DNA from 3 places in the Glutamicibacter sp. V16R2B1 genome. Region 1 is predicted to be linked to each of the others. Evidence: riboswitches for the same ligand, from Rfam matches in the RefSeq annotation. Region 1 holds a riboswitch; each other region holds the start of a gene.
The links. Region 1 has a riboswitch for thiamine pyrophosphate ahead of FDN03_RS04380 (3-oxoacyl-ACP reductase). Riboswitches for the same ligand answer to the same signal wherever they lie in the genome.
Positions count from the first base shown of each region.

Region 2: linked by a shared signal. The riboswitch ahead of FDN03_RS10545 (ECF transporter S component) and the one ahead of FDN03_RS04380 (3-oxoacyl-ACP reductase) in region 1 are both predicted to bind thiamine pyrophosphate.
Region 3: linked by a shared signal. The riboswitch ahead of thiM (hydroxyethylthiazole kinase) and the one ahead of FDN03_RS04380 (3-oxoacyl-ACP reductase) in region 1 are both predicted to bind thiamine pyrophosphate.

Region 1 is NZ_VATX01000007.1:50,587-55,888, reverse strand. It holds gene FDN03_RS04395 (bifunctional UDP-sugar hydrolase/5'-nucleotidase) at 1-1,055, opposite strand, end outside; gene FDN03_RS04390 (hypothetical protein) at 1,318-1,527, opposite strand; gene FDN03_RS04385 (HNH endonuclease family protein) at 1,729-2,457, opposite strand; gene FDN03_RS16390 (hypothetical protein) at 2,604-2,762, opposite strand; TPP riboswitch at 2,906-3,000, shown strand; gene FDN03_RS04380 (3-oxoacyl-ACP reductase) at 3,080-3,883, shown strand; gene FDN03_RS04375 (LLM class flavin-dependent oxidoreductase) at 3,880-5,220, shown strand; gene FDN03_RS04370 (siderophore-interacting protein) at 5,235-5,302, opposite strand, start outside.
Region 2 is NZ_VATX01000015.1:103,055-108,356, forward strand. It holds gene FDN03_RS10525 (Na+/H+ antiporter subunit E) at 1-291, shown strand, start outside; gene FDN03_RS10530 (monovalent cation/H+ antiporter complex subunit F) at 288-554, shown strand; gene mnhG (monovalent cation/H(+) antiporter subunit G) at 554-913, shown strand; gene FDN03_RS10540 (DUF4235 domain-containing protein) at 1,004-1,246, opposite strand; TPP riboswitch at 1,374-1,529, shown strand; gene FDN03_RS10545 (ECF transporter S component) at 1,596-2,216, shown strand; TPP riboswitch at 2,323-2,477, shown strand; gene FDN03_RS10550 (ECF transporter S component) at 2,541-3,164, shown strand; gene FDN03_RS17025 (ATP-binding cassette domain-containing protein) at 3,161-5,302, shown strand, end outside.
Region 3 is NZ_VATX01000002.1:37,567-42,868, forward strand. It holds gene pgm (phosphoglucomutase (alpha-D-glucose-1,6-bisphosphate-dependent)) at 1-773, shown strand, start outside; gene FDN03_RS00755 (aldehyde dehydrogenase family protein) at 795-2,228, opposite strand; gene FDN03_RS00760 (hypothetical protein) at 2,305-3,894, shown strand; TPP riboswitch at 3,961-4,055, shown strand; gene thiM (hydroxyethylthiazole kinase) at 4,047-4,832, shown strand; gene thiE (thiamine phosphate synthase) at 4,901-5,302, shown strand, end outside.

The DNA.
Region 1 (5,302 bases):
TCGGCAACGGCCTTGTCAACAATCTCTGTGACGGCAGCGTTTGGCTTGAAAGCCGAGCCGCCTTCGGCAGCCAAGGGGACAAGCTTGGAGTCCGACTGCGTGACCGTGCCGTCGCTGGCATCAATGCTCAGGGAGATTTCGCCCAGGGTGGTGCCGTACTGATGCGCCTGGATCACCGGCCGGGTTTGGTCAGTGCCCGCGATTGGCACTGAGCAGTGGTAGGGCTTATGGGTGTGTCCGGAAATGATGGCGTCGATGTGCTCATCGGCATTGCGGATCAGCTGCCCATAATCCGTTGATTCCTTGGCAATCGTGTCACAGGCCGTGCTTTCGGATCCGTCGTGGGTCAGCAGCACCAGCACGTCGGCTTCACCGTTCTTCTTGTCGCCGTCGCTCAGCTTCTCTGCCACCCGGTTGGCGGCCTCGAGCTGGTCGCCGAAGGTGAGGTCGCTGATCCCGCTGGGGCTAACCAGCGTGGCCGTGTCCGCGGTGACCGTGCCGATGAACCCGACCGATACACCGTCGACTTCGCGGATTGTGTACTCCCTGAGGACCGGCTTGCTGGTGCCCTTCTCGTATACGTTCGCGCCGAGGGCATAGTCCGCCCCCTCGGCTCCTTCGGCTTTGGACTTGGTGCCGTAGCGGGGGATTACACGCTCCTCCAGGTCCTGGAAACCACGATCGAATTCGTGGTTGCCCACCACCGACAGGTCCAACCCGGCGGCGCCGAGCGCGTCAATCGTGGGCGCATCCTGCTGTGAAGCGGAGGCGAACGTGGAGGCACCGATGTTGTCGCCGGCCGAGACAAAGAGGGTATTCGCATTCTCCTGCCGATATTTTGCGACCGCTCCGGCCAGTACTGCAGCTCCGGCAGATTCGCCCTCGGCCTGGATGCGTCCGTGGAAGTCATTGATGCTCAGCAGGTTGAGCTCTACTTCCTTGGCCCGACTTGGGTCGGTGGGCGCTGCCTGCGCGCCAACGGCGCCGGAGGCAATGAGCGAAAAGGACGCCAGGGCAGTGAAACCGACCCTGGGCAGACGTCTGGAGGTAGACATGGAAAATCCCCTAGAGGTAAACAAGTGATCGTCACATGTTTATCCCACGGGAGTGAACCTGTCGATACTTTTTGATGAAGTGTGGGGTTGATGTCGGGGGCCGTTCACGTGGCCTCGCTTCACACGGCGTTCCCGCAGCGGGTCGGCCTGGTCGGCTTTCATCGCGAAATCCGCGCCACAGTTTGACTATCAAGCAGATCTTTCACGTTCACCGTGTGATCGTGGCCGGCTTCGGTGCAGAGCCGCAACGGGGGCGTGCGGATCATTCGCCGCTGGGTGGCCCCACCCGCGAGGCTCCCACGATTCGTCCGACCAGCGCGCATACGGCCAGCACGAAGAGCAGGTATGCCCCGGTAAGCAGACCGTAGGCCAACTCACGATGCTGGACGTTGAGGGCAAAGATGAAGACCGCGGCACCGCACACCAAAAGCGCAACCCCCAGAAGCCGCATCTTCATCTCTGCATCACGCATCCCTTGTTCCGTAGACCACGCTGTCCCGTGAAAAACCAATGACTGTAATTACAATAATTGCACAAATAGTTGTCCGAAGGAATCCTCCGAAAGGACTAGATGTGCCTGCTCACCTACCGCAGTGGGATGAAGCGGCGCCTCGGGGAGCAGGGTAAACCTAGGAAAAACCGGTTCACCGCCGTGAGCCGGGGGTGTGCGCGGTTAGAGGCAGCTGCGCAGGATCTTCTCAATGGCCGCCTGTTCGGCCTTTGTCATCCACGCGTCATATTTCGCCTTCACCTGCGTCTGACGGGAAACGTAGCTGCACCGGAAGGAGCGGTTGGGCGGCAGCCACGTTGCCGCGTCCTTGTCGCCCTTGGATGCATTGGTCGGGCCATCCACAGCCATCAGGTTCAGCGGGTCGTTGGCAAAGTTCAGGCGGGTTTCGGCGTCCCACTGCTGGGCGCCCTTCTGCCAGGCATCCGAAAGCGCCACCACATGGTCGATCTGCACCGCGCTGCTGGTTCCCTGCCCGCGCACAAAGGAGATGCTCTTGCCGGTGTAGGGGTCATCAAGTACGCCGCTGAGCACCACGCATTCAATGCGTCCCTCCCGGTATTCCACGTCCTTCAGGTCCCGGGCGAGAATGTCATTGCGCGCGTCGCACCCGTTGCGGTCGGGGTCCTTCCAGCCCTTGCTGAATTCCTCGCGCGAGTACCCGGTCTTCGGGGCGCGGCCCTTGACGTCGATTTCCTCAAGCAACGCCAGCGATTCTGCGAACTCAAGGCTTTGCTCTTCGGTGATGGGGCCGCCGGTGGAGGGGGCTTGTGACTGCGTTTGCCCTGGAGCGGCGTCGGGGTTGAAATCGCTGAGCGTCCCGGCCGAGCATGAGGTCAGTGACAGTGAGCCAAGCAAGAGGGCCAGGGTGATGAAGCGACGCGGGCTGCGCATGCGGTAGAAGGTTCCCTTCGATGCAGTGGGCGCACCAAAAATAAGGTGCTGCCTGTGGTGTACAGCCAGCACCTTATCGCTTCGGGGCGACACTATCGCCCGAACCGCCGGGGCACCTTCATGTGGTGTCCGTGACGCAGACCGCGCTAGTTGGTCGCGGTTCCCGGATCCTCGTCCTGGCCCGGACGGGTGTGCGATGCCCCGCCCTCATCACGCCACTTCTTCAGCTGCTCGGGTGACACTTCGCCGGTGTCGATGTTTTCTGGTGCGTAGGGGTCCTTGCCCTTGTCATTTACCGTGTCCATATCCTCACCGTAGGCCGGTTCCGGCAAAGCGACAAGGAGTCCGGTCCCGTCCGTTTTCGTAACGGCAACGGCGCGGCCTCGGCATTGTCCGGGCCAAAAAGTCTCCAAGTCGGTGCCTGGTCGCTGGATGTGGTAGGAATGGGGTTAGTGACACGGGGTGCCGCCGCAGCGGCTGAGAAAACACCCGTCGAACCTGCACCAGTTAGTACTGGCGAAGGGAATGTCCTGGATTCCACGATGCCCCGCACCTTTGAGTGGCTGCGGCGTATCCACCGGGTTCCGTTCGCCTTGACCCACATTCAAGGAGTTCGAACACCATGAACACACAAACCACCACCGTCGAAACCAGCAACAGTGCTCTGCCCCTGGCAGAGCAGCAGGTGTTGGTCACTGGCGCCGCGCGCGGGCTGGGCGCGGCCATCAGCACCGCCTTCCTGGACGCCGGAGCGAACGTGGTCCTCAACTACCACTCCTCGGGGCAGGCCGCCAACGATCTGGCTGTCCGCTACCCCGAACAGGCCCTGGCCGTACAGGCTGATGTGCGTGAAGCCGGGCAGCTGAAGGACCTGGTCCGCCAGGCCGAAGAGCACTTCGGCAAGCCGCTGACCACGCTGGTCAACAACGCGCTGGTCGACTTCTCCTTCAACGGGGACGCCCGGCCCAAGGCTGGCGAACTCAGCGCGGCCGATTTGAGCAAGCAGTTCACCGGGTCGGTGCTGGCCCCGGTCGCCGCAATCCAGGCCGTGCTGCCGAACATGCGCAAAGCCGGTTTTGGACGGATCATCAATATCGGCACGAACCTCTTCCAGCATCCGGTGGTCCCGTACCACGACTACACGGCCACCAAGGCGGCACTGCTGTCGCTGACCCGCACCTTCGCCGATGACCTGGGACCCGAGGGGATCACCGTGAACATGGTCTCGGGCGGACTGCTGCGCACGACCGACGCCTCCGCGGCCACCCCGGAAGAGGTCTTTGACTTCATCGCCTCCGGCACACCGCTGCGCAAGGTCACCAGCCCGGCCGAACTGGCGGACGCCGTCCTGTTCTTCGCCTCCCCCTGGGCCCGCGGCGTGACCGGACAGAACCTGATCGTGGATGGGGGACTGGTTAAGGGATGAGCCCCAAGCAATTGAAACTCAACCTGTTCATCTACGGTGCAGGCCACCACCAGGCTGCCTGGCGGGACCCGGACTCCGCTGCCGAACGCCTGGGCGACACCGGGTACTACACGCAGCTGGCGCAGACCGCAGAGCGCGGGCTGCTGGACGCGGTGTTCCTGGCCGACGGCCAATCCATCTCCCCGCAGGCCGCAAAGGCCGGACCCACCTGGTTCTACGAGCCGCTGACCCTGCTCTCGGCGTTGAGCCAGCACACCGAACACATAGGCTTGGTGTGTACTGTCTCCTCCAGCTTCTACTCCCCATTCCATGCCGCCAGAATGCTGGCCAGCCTGGACCACCTCTCCGGCGGACGGGCCGGGGTCAACGTGGTCACCAGCATGTGGGATGCCGAGGCGCAGAACCATTCGATGCCCGGGCTGGGGGACCATGACACCCGATATGCGCGAGCCGATGAATTCATTCAGGTGGTGCGCCGACTGTGGGATTCCTTCCCGGCCCAGGCCATACAGGCCAGCCGGGACGGGGACTTCGCCAGCCCGGAACTTCTGCAGCCCATCGAACACGTGGGGGAGCACTTCACGGTGCGTGGCCCCCTGAACGTTCCCGGCGGCCCGCAGCGGGCCCCGGTGTTGTTCCAGGCCGGCTCCTCCCCGCAGGGTCGGGAGCTGGCCGCGAAGTATGCCGAGGCCGTGTACGCGGTGGCCGCCGATCGGCAGATGGCCCTGGACTACGGTACCGATCTGCGCTCCCGGATCGCCGCGGCCGGACGCGACCCGGAAGCGGTGGCGATCATGCCGGGTCTGGTGACCTATGTGGGGCGCACGCATGAGGAAGCCCGGGCCAAGCAGCGCCGACTGAACGAGCTGCTGCCCACCGGTGACGCGCTCAAGCAGCTGGGCGTCTTCGTGCAGCAGGACACCTCCGGATGGGACCTGGATGCCCCGGTGCCCGAACTGCCGCCACTGCACAGCTTCACCGGACCGAAGGGACGCTATGCCACGATCCAGCGGCTGATCGCCGTGCACCAGCCCACGGTGCGCGAACTGCTGGGGCTGCTGGCCGCCGGAGGCGGACACGCCACCATGATCGGTACCCCGCAGTCCATTGTCGATGAGATGGAGCAGTGGCTGGACTGCGGGGCGGCGGACGGCTTCAACCTGATGCCGCCCACTCTGCCCGGCGGCATCGAGGATTTCGTGGACCTGGTGATCCCCGAACTGCAGCGCCGGGGACTTTTCCGCACCGCGTACTCCTCCTCGACCCTGCGCGGGCATCTGGGACTGGGCCTGCCCGCATCGTCCCGGCCCCGCGAAGAAGCCAGCCAGCCCGGATAGCGGCCGGGGCCGGTTCAGCGCGATCGGGTGCGTAGCGTCCAGTAGGAGGAGACGTGCACCCGCTTCTTGTCCAGGCCCCAGC
Region 2 (5,302 bases), on a different contig from region 1:
GTGCGCCTGCACACCGACTCGGACCTGATCGTCACCACGGTCGGGCACGTGCTGACCCTGATCCCCGGATCGTTCGTGGTGGAGGTGGACCGGCGCAGCTCCACCCTGTACCTGCATTACCTCAACGCCTCCAACGCCATCAAGGTCGCCCGCTCCCGGGCGAAGATCCATGAAATCGAACGGCGGGTGATCATGGCCATCGGCAGCCACGACGAGTACGAGTACGTCAAGCAGGTGCGCAAGGACATCGCCCAGCGCGCCCGCCAGAAGGCCAAGGAGGCAAAGCGTTGAGCTACATCATCGTGGGAATCAGCGGAGTGCTGCTCTCGGTGGGTGCGGTGGCCTGCCTGATCCGGGTCGCCCGCGGACCCTCCATCCTGGACCGGGTGCTGGCCCTGGATGTGATGCTGCTGATCATCTCCGCCGCCCTGTGCCTGGAAATGTACCTGAACCGGCACACCAACCACATCCTGTTCGTGGTGATCGCCTGCGCCATCGGCTTCATCAGCTCGGTCACCGTCTCCCGGTTCGTTTCCGACCAGAGGAATGCGTGATGGATCAGTTCCTGGAAATTGTGGCCGCCGGCTGCATGATCGTCGGCTCGCTGATGTCATTGATCGCCGGCATAGGCCTGTTGACCTTCCCCGACCTGCTCACCCGGATGCATGCGGCCACCAAGCCGCAGGTGCTTGGCTTCCTGCTGCTGTTCATCGGGTTGGCCATCCACCTGCGCTCCTGGCAGGTGGTGCCGGTGCTCGCCCTGGCCTGGGGCGTGCAGCTGCTGACCGCACCGGTCTCCGCGCACATGATTGGCCGTTCTGGGTACCGCACCAAGCACGTGAAGCGCGAAACGCTGTACAGCGACGAATTGCGCACCGTGGTGGAGAACGCCAGCCGCCAGAACAAGGACTAGCGCCACTGCCGGCACCACGAACAAGGGCCCCGGAGCACCGCATCACGGTGCTCCGAGGCCCTGCCTGTCCACGGCGCAATCGCCGGGGAACTACTTGTTCAGCTTGGCCAACGCCTTGCGGGTGCCGCGGTCGGTGAGGACCTGGATGATCGCGGCCACCACGGAGGAGAAGACGGCGAACGCCAGGGCCTGGCGCATCGAGGCTTCGGCTTCGGCTTCCTGGCCGTGGCGCGGGGCGTCATTGCCGGTGAATCCCTTCCACAGGCGGTCCACCAGCTTGCTGCCGACAAACCCGGCTCCCAGGGAAATGCCGGTGGCGAGCAGCTTCATCATTGGTTTCATTCTTCGCGCTCCTGTTCGCATGGGGACTTCTCTTTCTATCGAAAGCATATCCTGAGCTATGGTGGCATCGCAGACATGGCATCGGGTGATCCACGGATCGCCGCGGCAATCTGCTGACAAGAAACGACAGGGGAGCGTCATACCGTCCCCGAGGCTCACCGCGCAGCAAACGCCGGTGGCCGGGACCGGTGGAAGACGCTGAGAGTGCGATAGATCGCAGACCCTCGAACCTGCTCCGGCTAGTACCGGCGAAGGAAGTCGAGAATCTCAGATGTGCGGCAGGGACAGCTCCCTGCGCATCCGCATGTGCTCCCCTCCTGAACCAGGAGGATGGAAGAAAATGGCAACAACCAAGCGAACCGGCGGCACCTCATGGAAGGTCGCGGACATCGTGATCGCCTCGGTCATCGCCGTGGCCTCGGGCGTGGTGTTCTGGGCGTGGAGCGCCAGTTATGGTTTCGTGACGCTGGCCTTCGCCGCGTTCCCGCCGGCCAGCGCGCTGCTCTCGGGCATGTGGCTGTTCCCCGCGGTCCTCGGGGCGCTGATCATTCGCAAGCCCGGTGCGGCACTGTACTGCGAACTGCTGGCCGCCATCATCGAGGCCCTGCTGGGCACCCACTGGGGACTGACGGTGCTGGTCTCCGGGCTGCTGCAGGGGCTGGGCGCCGAGCTGGTGTTCGCGCTCTTGCGCTACCGGGTGTGGAACCTGTCCGCCGCCATGCTGGCCGGTTTCTGCTCCGGCTTCCTCAGCGCCCTCAACGGTGCCTACATCACCGCCCACTTCGTGCACTATACCGCCGGGATGAAGCTGTTCCATGTGGCGGCGATGAGCGTCTCCGGGTTGCTGATCGCCGGGATCTGCTCGTTCTTCCTCACCCGCATGCTGGCCAACACCGGTGCCTTGGCCTCCCTGCCCAGCCGCCGGGCCCACCGGGAACCGGTGCTCACCCGCTCCCGCTAGGCGGCGCCTGGCGGCCGGAGCAAGAGCAATATGACGTCCGCCTCAAACCGGTCGCCGGTGCGGGTTCTGCCCGACCGGCATCCTGGGGTATGGTGGCAACGCAGACATAAACCGACAGGGGAGCGTCATACCAGCCCGCTGCCGTGCCGCCAGGCGCGTCACGGCAGGCGTAAGGGTAAAAGACGCTGAGAGTGCGATAGATCGCAGACCCTCGAACCTGCCCCGGCTAGTACCGGCGAAGGAAGTCGAGAATCTCAGGTATGCCCCCGGGGACGCGCCCCGGTTCGCATACATGCTCCCCTCCTGATTCAGGAGGATATCCAAGTGACAACAACACCGTTGCGGGCCAGCAGCTCGTGGAAGGTCGCCGACATCGTCGTCGCCTCGGTGATCGCCGTGGCTTCGGGCGTGGTGTTCTGGGGCTGGAACGCCGGTTACGGCTTCATTTCCCTGGCCTTTGTGGCCTTCCCGCCGGCTAGCGCCTTCGTGGCCGGGATGTGGCTCTTCCCGGCAGTGCTCGGGGCCCTGATCATCCGCAAGCCCGGCGCCGCCCTGTACTGTGAACTGCTGGCCGCGGTGATCTCCGCGCTGCTGGGCTCGCAGTGGGGCATCACCGTGCTGGTTTCCGGCATTGTCCAGGGGCTGGGCGCCGAGGTGGTGTTCGCGCTCTTCCGCTACCGGGTGTGGAGCCTTGGGGTGGCGATGCTGGCGGGGCTGGGCGCCGGACTGTTCGGTGCGCTAAGCGAGGCCTACCTGATGGCCTACTATGCGGAATACACCGCGGGCATGAAGCTTTTCCACGTGGCGGCGATGAGCCTCTCCGGCTTGGTGATTGCCGGCATCCTGTCCTACTTCGCCACCCGCGCGCTGGCGGCCACCGGGGCGCTTTCCGCGCTGCCCAGCCGCAGGGCGAACCGTGAACCGGTCTTTGGGCGGGCGAAGCAATGACCGCCGGCATCACGAACCACGCCGCGCTGCCCCAGCTGGAATCCGGTGCCCTGTCCGTGAGCGCGCGCGGGTTCGGCTGGAAGCACGCCGACCGGCAGCAACCGGCCCTGCACGCCCTGGATTTGGAGGTTCCGGCCGGGCAGCGGGTGCTGCTGCTGGGACCCAGCGGCGCGGGCAAATCCACGCTGCTGCACGCCATGGCCGGGGTCCTGGACGTTTCCGAGCTGGCCGGGTGTACCGGGCAGCTGCTGGTGGGGGAGCAGGACGCGTTCGGGCCGCGCCAGGGTGTGGGCCTGATGCAGCAGGACCCGGAAACCCAGATCGTGCAGGCCCGGGTGGAAGACGACGTGGCCTTCGGGGCGGAAAACCTCGGGGTGGACCCGCAGGAGATTTCCCGGCGCATTCCCCTGGCACTGGAGGCGGTCGGGTTGGGCCAGCTGGCGCCGGAACATCCCACCCAGCAGCTGTCCGGGGGACAGAAGCAGCGCCTGGCCCTGGCCGGGATCCTGGCCATGCGCCCGGGGCTGATGCTGCTGGATGAACCCACCGCCAACATTGACCCGGAGGGCGCGTTGGGGGTACGCGACGCGGTGCTCAACGCCGCCGAGCGCACGGCAGCGACCCTGATCGTGGTCGAGCACCGGGTGGAGACCTGGGTGGAACACGTGGACCGGGTGCTGGTGCTGGAGCCCGGCGGCGGGATCAGTCATGACGTGGCCCCGCAGGCGCTGCTGAGCGACCAGCCGCTGCGCCGGGAGCTGGCCGAGGCCGGGATCTGGGTGCCCGGCTACGTCCCGCACACCCGTACCCCACGCACCAGCCCGGGCAGTGAACTGCTGCGGGCCAGCGAGCTGCAGGCCAGGCGTTCAAAGAAGGCCCCGTTGACCGCGGCGGTGGACCTGGAACTGCCCGCCGGCGGCGCACTGGTGATCCGCGGCGCGAACGGGGTGGGCAAGTCGACCCTGGCGCTGACCCTGGGCGGGCTGCTGGAGCCGGCCAGCGGCTGGCTGCACGCCACTGAACTGTTGGCCGGTGAGGCGGGGGACAAGCCGTTCCTCTGGCGGGCCGGGCAGCTGGTGGCCCGCATCGGCACGGTCTTCCAGGAACCCGAACACCAGTTTGTCACCCAGAGCGTTGCCGACGAGCTGGCCTACGGGCCGCGCCGGGCGAAGGGGGAACGGGATGGGCAGGACGGCACCGGGCTTGATGAACAGCAGATCGCCGAACGCACCGCCGCGCTGCTGACCCGGCTGCGGTTGGACCACCTGGCCGAGGCGAACCCGTACACGCTCTCGGGCGGGGAGAAGCGCCGGCTCTCGGTGGCCACGGTGTTGGCCGCCAGCCCGGACGTGCTGATCCTGGATGAGCCGACCTTCGGGCAGGACGCGAACACCTGGCGGGAGGTGGCCGAGCTGCTCATCGAGGTGATCGAGCAGGGCACCGCCGTGATCGCGGTGACCCATGACGGGCACTTCGCCCGGGCGTTGGGCGCCCGGGAACTTGAGCTGCAGGCCCCCGCCCCGCGGGCCGAGGCCTCCGGACCGGACCCGCTGCTGGGATCCGCGGTGGGCGACAGCTGGCTGGCCCGGCGCAACCCGCTGGCGAAGCTGGCGGCGATCGTGGCCACCACCATCCCGCTGGTGGCCACCATTGACTGGGTCTCGGGCCTGGTGGTGATCACCGCGACCCTGCTGATGCTGCCGCTGGCGCGGCTGAGCATCCCACGTTTCCTGCTGCGCGCCTGGCCGCTGCTGCTGGCCGGGCTGACCGCCGCCTGGGGGATCAGCCTGGTCGGGGAGGACTCCGGGGCGCTGCTGCTGGACCTGGGGGTCTTCACCATCACCGAGGGCTCCCTGGCCGGCGGCATCGCCACCGGCATGCGCGCCATGGCGATGGCCGTGCCGATGGTGCTGCTGCTGAGCACCACCAACCCCTCCGACCTGGGCTCGGCCCTGTCCCAGCAGCTGCGCGTGCCGCACCGCTTCGTGCTCGGGGCGCTGGCCGGAATGCGGCTGCTGGGCCTGCTGGTGGAGGAGTTCACCACCTTGACCCTGGCCCGCCGGGCGCGCGGGGTGGGGAACTTCGGGTCCCCGGCCCAGCGCCTGCGCGCGAACCTGGGGCAGGTGCTGGCCCTGCTG
Region 3 (5,302 bases), on a different contig from region 1:
TGGTGGCGAACCGCCGCAGCTACGACATCGCCACCGGCAACGACGCGGACGCGGACCGGCACGGGATCGTCACCCCGGACGCCGGGCTGATGAACCCGAACCACTTCCTGGCCGTGGCCATCGACTACCTGCTCACCCACCGCCCGCAGTGGCCGGGGGACGCGCAGGTGGGCAAGACCCTGGTCTCCTCGGTGCTCATCGACCGGGTCATCGCCGCCCACGGCCGCCAGCTGCTGGAGGTACCGGTGGGCTTCAAGTACTTCGTGCAGCCGCTGGCCACCGGCCGGGCGGTGTTCTGCGGGGAGGAATCGGCCGGGGCCTCCTTCCTGACCCGGGACGGGCGCCCGTTCAGCACCGACAAGGACGGGATCATGCTGGCGCTGCTGGCCAGCGAGATCCGTGCGGTCACCGGCAAGTCCCCCAGCCAGCTGCACGCCGAGCTGGTGCGGGAACACGGCACCAGCTACTACGCCCGCTTCGACGCGCCGGCGGACCTGCAGCAGAAGGAGGTGCTGGGCCGGCTTGATGCGCAGGCGGTGCAGGCCACGCAGCTGGCCGGGGACGCGATCACCACCAAGGCCACCGAGGCCAGCGGCTACCCGATCGGCGGGCTGAAGGTCTCCAGCCAGCGCGCCTGGTTCGCCGCCCGGCCCTCGGGCACCGAGGACATCTACAAGATCTACGCCGAATCCACGGTGGGCCAGGAGCACCTGCAGCAGGTGCTCGCCGAGGCCCGCCAGATCGTGGACGCCGCGCTGGCCGGCCAGGTGTAGCCCGCCGCCACGGCGCCGGGGCTAGATGAGCTTGTCGATGAACTTGCGCTTGGCCCAGGAGTAGGGCGGGTAGACGGCGTTCAGGGTGTCGATCACCGTGGTCTTGTTCAGCTCCGGACGCATCTGCGAGAGCCGCTCAAAGCCGTGCTTGCCGTGGTAGGAACCCATGCCGCTGTCCCCCACGCCGCCAAAGGGCAGGGTCGGGACGATCAGGTGGGTCATCGGCGCGTTGTGCACGATCGCCCCGGCCCGCACCCGGTCGGAGAAGATCGACTGCAGCCGCGGGTTCTCGCTCATCAGGTAGGCGGCCAGCGGGGCGGGGCGTTCGGCGATGAACTGCAGGGCCGCGTCGAAGGACTCCACCTCGATCACCGGCAGGATCGGACCGAAGATCTCCTCGGTCATCAGCGGGCTGTCCAGCTCCACGTCGCGCATCACCGTGGGGGCCAGGCGCAGGGTCTGGGCGTCGCTCTGCCCGCCGATGACCACCCGCCCGTGCTCCAGCAGCCCGGTGAGCCGCTCAAAGTGCTGGCGTGAGACGATCCGCCCGTAGTCCTGGTGGCTGATCGGGTCCCGGCCGTAGAAGCTGCTAATCGCCTTGGCCAGGCGGTCAACCAGCGCGTCCGCGTCCCCGATGGACAGGATGTAGTCCGGGGCCACGCAGGTCTGCCCGCTGTTCATGAACTTGGCGAACGCGATCCGCTTGGCGGTGGCCGGCAGGTGGTTGTCCACCACGGTCGGGCATTTGCCGCCCAGCTCCAGCGTGGTGGGGGTCAGGTGCTCGGCGGCCGCCCGCGCCACGATCCGCGCCACCCGCGCCCCGCCGGTGTAGAAGATGTGGTCCCAGCGCGCGGCCAGCAGCTCGGTGGCGGTGTCCACCCCGCCCTCGCACACCGCGTACACCCGCGGGTCCAGGTAGTGCGGCAGCAGCCGGGCGATCGTGCCGGAGGTGGCCGGGGCCAGTTCGGAGGGCTTGAGCACCGCCGCGTTGCCGGCCGCGATCGCGGCGATCAGCGGGGCCAGCAGCAGCTGCAGCGGATAGTTCCAGGCGCCGATGATCAGCACCACCCCCAGCGGCCGCGGCTCGATCTTGGCCATCGCCGGCTGCAGCGACAGCGGCACCTTCACCGAGGTGGAGTCCATCCACTCGGCCAGGTGGCGCTGGGCAACGTCGATTTCCGTGCGCAGGAAGTCGATCTCGGAGAACTTCGCCTCGGTCGCGCTCTTGCCCAGGTCCTCGGCGAGCGCGGCGATGAAGTCCTCCTTGCGTTCGGCCAGCATCTTCTCCAGGGCCCGCAGCTGCTGGGCGCGGAAACGGCGCGGATGGGTGATGCGCGCGTCGGCGGAGCGGCGCAGGTGCGCGATCATCTCCGCGATCTTGCCCGGGTGCTCGTCGACCGGCGGCGCGGTTTCCCCGACCGGTTCCGGCGGCTGCTGTGAGGTGAAGATTCCCATGGCTCGAGCGTACGTCATCCCCCGGCCCCCGTTTGCGCCACCGGGTTGATACATTGGGCTGGATAAAGGAGGGCCGATGACCGACCTGAGCGCCCCGCTGGGCTCGTTCGCCGTCGCCGCCGCCCTGGTGGCGCTGATCCTGCGGGCCCTCAGCCCGAGCGGGAGCGGGAACCTGCTGTCCCAGGCGCGCCGGTACGCCCGGTGGTGCGCGCTCATCGGGTTCCTCGCCGCCGTCTCCACCGACTGGTTCGATGCCTTCTACCTGATCAGCGCGGAGGGGCAGGCGGTGCCCGGCGGCTGGCCGGGCGCGGTGGGGCGGGCCGCCACCCCGGCGCTGTGGGTCGGGTTCGTCTACGTGCTGGCCCAGTTCACCGGGCCGCGCGTGCAGCGCAGCGCCGACCCGCAGCCGCGCACCGGGCTGGTGCCGGGCAAGCTGGTGGCGGCCCTCGTCCTGGTCCTGGCCGGCTCGCTCACCGCGCTGTGGGCGGCGGGCGATGTGCCCTACCGGGCTCCCACCGCGCAGCGCGAGCTCAGCGAAGAGGAAATGAGCTACTTCATCCCGGCCGCCGACGGGTTGCGCCCGGCCGGCGAGGTGCTGCCGTACCTGGCCCTCTGCCTGGGGCTGCTGGTGGCCGCCACCCTCCTGGCCAGCCTGGTGATCCTGCGCCGCAGGCCGCTGCCGGGGATCTCGCGGCACGACAACCGGGTGCTGCGCCGGGTGTGGCTGAACCGGCTGTACCGCACCGTGGCCGTGGTCCTGGCCGCCAACGGCGCGGCCGCCCTGCACTACAAGGCCCGGTGGTTCCACCAGCAGGCCGCGGACGGGGACCTTGAGCGGCTGCGCGCGCTGGGCGACGGCTGGGATTCGGTAGGGAACTACGCCGTGCTCGGCGTCGCCCTGGTGATGCTGTTCTGGCGCCCGCCGCAGAACTTCGAGGGCGTCACCGCCGTGCCGCGGCATCCGGTGCGCGCCCTGCGCGATCACCTGTTCGCCACCCAGTACGTGGCGCTGGGCGCCTCACTGATCCTGCTGCTCGTCCTGTGGCCCACGCACTCACCGCAGCCGCAGGCCCTGCCCGATGCACGGCCGGGGATGCACCTGATGGTGCTGATCACCGGCGCCGCCCTGCTCTACCTGGTGATCACCGGCAGCAGCATGGGGTACGTGCACGGCAAGGCCGGTCGGACCGGGCCCCGGCACTGGGGACCGCTTCCGCGCTGGATCTACCCGGTGGCCGGGCTGCTGATGGCCGCCAGCGTCTACTTCCTGCTGCGCCCGCCACTGGACTACCTGTGGGGGCTGGTCACCGCCCCGGCGGCGTTCATCCTGCTGCTGGTGGCGGTGCTGTTGCTGGCCCACGCCGCCGTGCGCCTGGCCAGCCGGCGGATGCAGGTGGCCTGGGCGGTGGATGGGCACTGGGAGCGCTGGTACCGGCAGGTGATCGAATTGCGTTCGCTGCGCACCGTGACCGCCGCCCTGGGCGCCCTGCTGTTCTGCGGCTACGGGTTTGACTACGGATGGGTCGGGCTCAGCCTGGCGGTGCTGTGCTTCCCGGCGCGGCTGCTCATCCCGCACCCCGGCCCCGAAAAGCACCCGTCAGCGGCACATGGGCGCCCGGCTGCTGCCGGCCCTGCAGCACCGCCGGGCGCGCCGGGCCGGCCCTGACCTGGGGCGGCGCGGTGCGGCGCGTCACAGGTTTGTCAACGGGTGGGCGATTGCGTACGCTCGGTCACGAGTGACACGGGGTGTCGGCGCCGCCGACTGAGATGACACCCGTCGAACCTGAACTAGTTCAAACTAGCGGAGGGATGTCGCACATGACCCTGCCTGCCGTGATCCATTCACTGCGCCACACCAGCCCCCTGGTGTTCTGCCTGACCAACACCGTGGTCGCCAACTTCACCGCCAACGCGCTGCTGGCCGCCGGCGCCGCCCCGGCCATGACGAACCTGCCCGGGGAGGCCGGGCCGTTCGCGAAGACCGCCTGCGCGGTGCTGGTGAACCTGGGCACCCCCAGCACCGAACAGCTGGCCGCCATGGATGAGGCGATCGAGGCCGCGAACCAGGCCAACACGCCCTGGGTGCTGGACCCGGTGGCCGTTGGCGCGCTGCCGGTGCGCACGCGCTACGCCCAGCGCATCGTTTCGCTGCGCCCCGCCTTGATCCGCGGCAACGCCTCGGAGATCATGGCCCTGGCCGGGCACCAGTCCGCCGGGCGCGGGGTGGATTCGGCCGACCCCGTGGCCGCGGCCATCGCCGCCGGGCGGGAACTGGCCGAACGCCACGGCGCGGTGGTCGCGATTTCCGGGCCGGCCGACGCCGTGGTCAGCGCCCAGCGCACGGTCATGGTGCACACCGACGGGATCGAACTGACCCGCGTCACCGGCGGCGGGTGTGCCCTGGGCGCGTTCGCCGCGGCGGCGATCGCCGCCGGGCAGGACGTGTTCACCTCCACCGTTGCCGCCCACGCCTATTATGGGCGGGCCGCCGAACGCGCCGCCGCCCTGTCCCTGGGGCCGGGCAGCTTTGCCGCGCAGTTCCTCGACGCCCTGGCCCTGACCGATCCGCAGGAACTGGGTGCGGTGCGCATCGAGGAACTCTAGATCCCTCATTCTTCATCCCCCCACGACTCAACCCGCCGGCCCCGCAGGGGGGCGGTTTAAGGACAATCATGCGAAATCTCGGCGTATATTTGGTCGCCAACACCGCCAGCTGCACCCCACACCGCACCCTTGAGGTCATCCAGGCCGCCGTGCAGGCCGGCGTGCAGTGGATCCAGCTGCGCGCCAAGGAGGAAAGCGCGCGCGAATTCTATGAACTGGCCCTGGCCGCCGGTCAGCTCACCGCGGGCCGGGCCGAACTGCTGGTCAACGACCGGGTGGACGTGTACCTGGCGGCACGGGCCGCCGGGGCCGCGGTCACCGGGGTGCACATCGGGCAGCAGGACCTGCCGGTGCAGCGGGTGCGCGAACTGATCGGGGACGCCACCTTGGGGTTGAGCGCCTCCACCGATGAGCAGCTGGCGGCGGCGAACGCGAACGCCTCGATGATCGACTACCTGGGCGTCGGGGCG